2 regions of the Tardiphaga sp. 285_C5_N1_2 genome follow, and region 2 is predicted to be linked to the other one. Evidence: predicted binding sites of a transcription regulator. Region 2 holds the regulator's gene; the other holds the start of a gene.
The links. The regulator LexA, encoded in region 2, represses DNA repair genes until DNA is damaged. The targets are predictions, from matches to a motif close to TGTTCNNNNTGTGTTCNG.
Positions count from the first base shown of each region.

Region 1 (2,404 bases), 2.1 Mb from region 2:
GTTGCCTCTCGGCACCACTTTCTCAGTTGTTATCGCCCGGCTTGACGGGCGATCCAGTATACACTGCCCTTAACGTTGATACTTCATAGCAAACTACAACCGCCGCCGGATACTGGATCGCCCGGTCCAAGCGCGCAATTGCGCGCTCGGCCGGGCGATGACAGTTGGAGTTCTGGAGCTATTCCCCTGCCTGAATCTTGCGCGGCAGTGGCGCGAACATGTCGGGGGCGGCGGTCTTCGCGATGACCGGGGCTACCTCGGCCGCCGGCTCGCTCTTGCTGAAATCCAGTTCCTCGATGCGGCCGGCGCGCTTCTCGATCTTGTCGGCGGAGATCAGGATCTGGCGGACGTCCTCATTGGCCTGCCCGAAATGCGTCTGCAGCTTCATCACGCGATCGCGCAACCGGGTGAGGTCGTCGCCCAGATTCAGTACCTCGGTGCGGATCTGGTCGGCGGCGTCGCGCATCCGCGCGTCCTTCAGGATTTGCTGCATCACCTGGATAGCCAGCATCAGCAGCGAGGGGGAAACCAGCACGACGCGGGCGCGATAGGCCTTCTGGATGATGTCGTCGAAGCCGTCATGGATTTCCGCATAGACGGATTCCGACGGCACGAACATCAGCGCCGTATCCTGCGTCTCGCCGGCAACCAGATACTTCTCGGCGATGTCGGTAACATGCTTCATCACGTCGGCGCGCAAGCGCTGCGCCGCGTATTTCTTCTCGTCGTCGCTGCGTGCGTCATGCAGCGCCGTGACGGCTTCCAGCGGGAATTTTGCGTCGATGCACAGCGGGCGCTGGTCCGGCAGGAAGATCACGCAATCCGGCCGCTTACCCGACGACAGCGTGTGCTGGAACGCATAGGCGCCGCTCGGCATGCCGTCCTTGACGATGCTTTCCATCCGCGCCTGACCGAAGGCGCCGCGCGACTGCTTGTTGGCGAGCACGTCGCGGAGCGTCGTCACCTGCGAGGTGAGGTCAGTGAGGTTCTTGTGGGCGTTGTCGATGATGCCCAGCCGCTCATGCAGCGCGCTCAGGCTTTCCATAGTGTTGCGTGTGGTCTGTTCCATCGACTGGCCGACGCGATGGGTCACCGAGTCCAGCCGCTCGGAGACCGCGCGTGCCATGTCGGCCTGACGGCCCGCCAAGGCCTGGCCCATGGCGTCGACGCGGCCGGTGGCCTCGTTCTGCGCCTTCAGCACTTCGCTGAGGCGTTCTTCCAGTTCGTCGGCGCGGATCGCCTGGGCCATGGCCATGGCGGCGCCGCGGCTACCGGAGCGAGCGATGATGATGGCGATGGTGAGCAGCAAACCCAGCGCTAGAGCACTGAAGCCCATCAATGCCACGCCGGCGGTGACCGGCATGTCGCCGATCATGAAAAGAATCTCGTTCATCCCATCCTTGTAGCCGATTCGGTCGGTTGCGCGAACGAAGAGGGAACATTTATGGTTAATGCAAAATGAATTTTCCTGGTTAACCCAAGCCTAAGAAATGTGGTTAAGCAGGCCTTAACCGGCATGGTTAACCGCGCCTCAATTTTCATGGTTAGCGGGGAGTTAACGTCCTTCAAAGTCCAGCTTTTCCAGCGGATTGACCCGGACCGGCGCGCAGATTAAATCGCCGCCATGGCCATTCGTGAAATCATTATCCTGCCCGACAAACAGTTGCGGCTGATCTCCAAACCAGTCGAGAAGGTGACGTCAGAGGTGCGCAAGCTCGCCGACGACATGTTCGAGACGATGTATGACGCACCCGGGATCGGGCTGGCGGCGATCCAGATCGCGGTTCCGCTGCGGCTGATCACCATGGACATCGCCAAGAAGGACGATGAGGAGGACGGCAAGAAGCCACGCGTCTTCATCAATCCGGAGATCATCTCGGCCTCGGAAGAGCTCTCGGTCTATGAAGAGGGCTGTCTGTCGATCCCCGAATATTACGAGGAAGTGGAACGTCCGGCGACGGTACGGATCCGCTATATGGACCTCGACGGCAAGACCATCGAGGAAGAGGCTTCTGGCCTGTTCGCGACCTGCATTCAGCACGAGATCGACCATCTCAATGGCGTGCTGTTCGTCGATTACCTTTCCAAGCTGAAGCGCGACCGCGTGCTGAAGAAGTTCACCAAGCTCGCCAAGCGCGCGGAGTAGGTTTCTCCGCGCAACGCTGCAACAGATCGGCTCCGAACCTATGTCGCTTCGTTTGATCTTCATGGGCACGCCGGATTTCGCGGTGCCGACGCTGCTCGAACTCGTGGCCCATGGCCATGAGATCGTGGCGGTCTATACCCGCGAAGCAAAGCCCGCCGGCCGTGGCATGAAGCTGCAGCCAACGCCCGTGGCGCGCGAGGCGGAACGGCTCGGCATTCCCGTCTTCACGCCGAAAGCGCTGCGGACGCCGGAGGCGGA
Region 1 is NZ_CP197241.1:5,241,737-5,244,140, reverse strand. Features, by position in the region: gene AB7951_RS24890 (DNA recombination protein RmuC) at 179-1,393, opposite strand; gene def (peptide deformylase) at 1,625-2,146, shown strand; gene fmt (methionyl-tRNA formyltransferase) at 2,187-2,404, shown strand, end outside.
Region 1: a site for LexA is predicted at 1,424-1,441, ahead of AB7951_RS24890 (DNA recombination protein RmuC). Genes of this name have one in related genera too.

Region 2 (2,404 bases):
GCACTGGACCGCTGATATCAGCCAGTATCGGCATCATCGTGCTCGGATTGCTGCGCACGCCGTTGCGCTTCGCGGGGGCTGGCGTGCTGGTGCTCTCGATTGTATGGGCATTGCTGGTGAAGCAGCCGGATGTGCTGATCTCGGGTGATGGTCGCAGCGTCGCGGTACGGGGCAGGGACGGGCATCTCCACGTGATGCGCAGCGCCAAGGATACATTTTTGCTGAAAGAGTGGCTTGCCGGCGATGCGGATGCACGCCTGCCGACCGATGCCTCAGTCGGCCACGGCGTGTCCTGCGACCGCGACGGGTGCATCGCGGCGCTGGCCGATGGCGCTTTGGTGGCGCTGGTTCTACAGCCGGATGCTTTCACAGATGATTGCGAGAAAGCGGCGCTCATCGTCACGGCGCGACAATCGCCGAGGGATTGCAGGGCGCTGGTGATCGATCAGGATCGCTTGCAACGAAATGGTGCGGTGAGCCTGCAGCGAACCGCGAACGGCTTTACCATCGATGCCGTGCGACCGCGTGGCCTGGACCGTCCGTGGTCGCGCGCCATTCCTGATGAGCCCCAGCACGATCTGATCCCGAACAGTCGTACGCCACAAAATCGGCCGGTGGATGCGACGCCGGCGGAAGCCGATCTTCAACCCGAAGATCAGTAATCCGCCGAGGCGCAAATCTCAGTAGCGGCGATACAGGCCGATCAGCTTGCCCTGAATGCGCACCCGGTTGGGCGGCAGGATGCGGACCTCGTAGGCGTCATTCGCAGGCTCCAGCGCGATCGACGCGCCGCGGCGGCGGAAGCGCTTCAACGTGGCTTCCTCGTCGTCGATCAGGGCCACCACGATGTCGCCGGTGTCGGCGCTCTCGTTGCGCTGGATCAGCACGGTGTCGCCGTCGAGAATGCCGGCGTCCTGCATGGAATCGCCGCGCACTTCGAGCGCGTAATGTTCGCCGGAACCGAGCATGTCTGCGGGCATGCTGATGGTGTGGCTGCGCGTCTGCAGTGCCTCGATCGGCGTACCTGCCGCGATCCGGCCCATCACCGGGATGGCAACTGTGCGGCCATTGTCATCATCGCCGCTGTTGCTGGCGATGCTGGCGGCCGAACGCACCTTGCCAAGCGTGCCTTCGATGACGCTGGGCGTGAAGCCGCGGCGGCCGGTACCGCCGGTGACCGGCGCGCCGAGCTCTGGCAGCTTGATGACTTCGATGGCACGGGCGCGATTGGGCAGACGGCGTATGAAGCCGCGTTCTTCCAGCGCGGTGATCAGACGATGGATGCCGGACTTCGAGCGCAGGTCGAGCGCATCCTTCATCTCGTCGAAGGACGGCGGGACGCCGGCTTCCTTCAGCCGTTGATCGATGAATCGCAGGAGTTCGTATTGTTTGCGCGTGAGCATCTGAAGCCATCCTCAGTTGACGGTGTCGGCCGCCGCGTGCGTTTCAAAGGGCCTTCGAACGGTGAGCCTCAATCCTGAGACGATCGTTCAAAGATCGGTTGCGCGAGTTCGGGCACTCTCAAACTACTCAAAGCCACAGAATCTCGAAACAAATCATGAACGAACACTATATGTTCCATATGTGTTCTGCAATGCTTAATTTGCCGTCAACAGAATGCACGTTGAGGGAGGTTTGAGGAGGCTGTTCCTCACCAGTCGTCGATCCTCGACGGACATGGAAAATGCTTCCGCGGTCGCCTGGGCTACGCGGACGTCATGCGCCCAATGGGCGGCGGCGGAGTCGTGGAGCCGGTCGCCAGCGAGCGCTGAACCATGATCGTGTCGGCCCAGCGGCCGGAGCGATAGGCGACGCCGGGCAGCAAGCCGACGCGGGCAAAGCCAAAGCTCTCATGCAAGCCGAGCGAGGCCGTGTTGTCGGCATCGATATAGCCGATGATCTGCCGGAAGCCGGCCGCCGCGCACACGTCGATAAGTTCGCGCATCAGCAGCCGGCCGATGCCTCGACCGACATGCCCGTGGTGGATATAGATCGAATGCTTGACCGTGTAGCGGTAGGCCGGTCGCTTGCGGAACAACACCACATAGGCGTAGCCCACGACCTCGCCGCCTTGCGTGGCGACGAGGTGCGGGAACCGTTTGCTGCGCAGGTTCTTGCGCCGGTCTCTGAGATCGTCGGGCTGCGGCGTGTCGGCGTCGCTGACGCCTTCCTCGACGCCTTGCCGGATGTGCCGGCGATAGATCGCCAGCATGGCATCGACGTCGGTGTCGCGTGATGGTCGGATGACGACCGGCTGTTCGAGTTCCGTTGGCAAATCTGGCTCCTTACGTGCTCCCTATTCGGAGACCACGTAAGTGTAAAGCCGGATCCGGCCATTGGCGTCGACCTTGCGGTAGATGCCCTGGATTTCGACGTCGAAGCCCGGGAACGTGTTGAAGCAGGT
Region 2 is NZ_CP197241.1:3,127,433-3,129,836, reverse strand. Features, by position in the region: gene AB7951_RS14960 (ComEC/Rec2 family competence protein) at 1-662, shown strand, start outside; gene lexA (transcriptional repressor LexA) at 681-1,403, opposite strand; gene AB7951_RS14950 (GNAT family N-acetyltransferase) at 1,706-2,275, opposite strand; gene AB7951_RS14945 (Orn/Lys/Arg decarboxylase N-terminal domain-containing protein) at 2,297-2,404, opposite strand, start outside.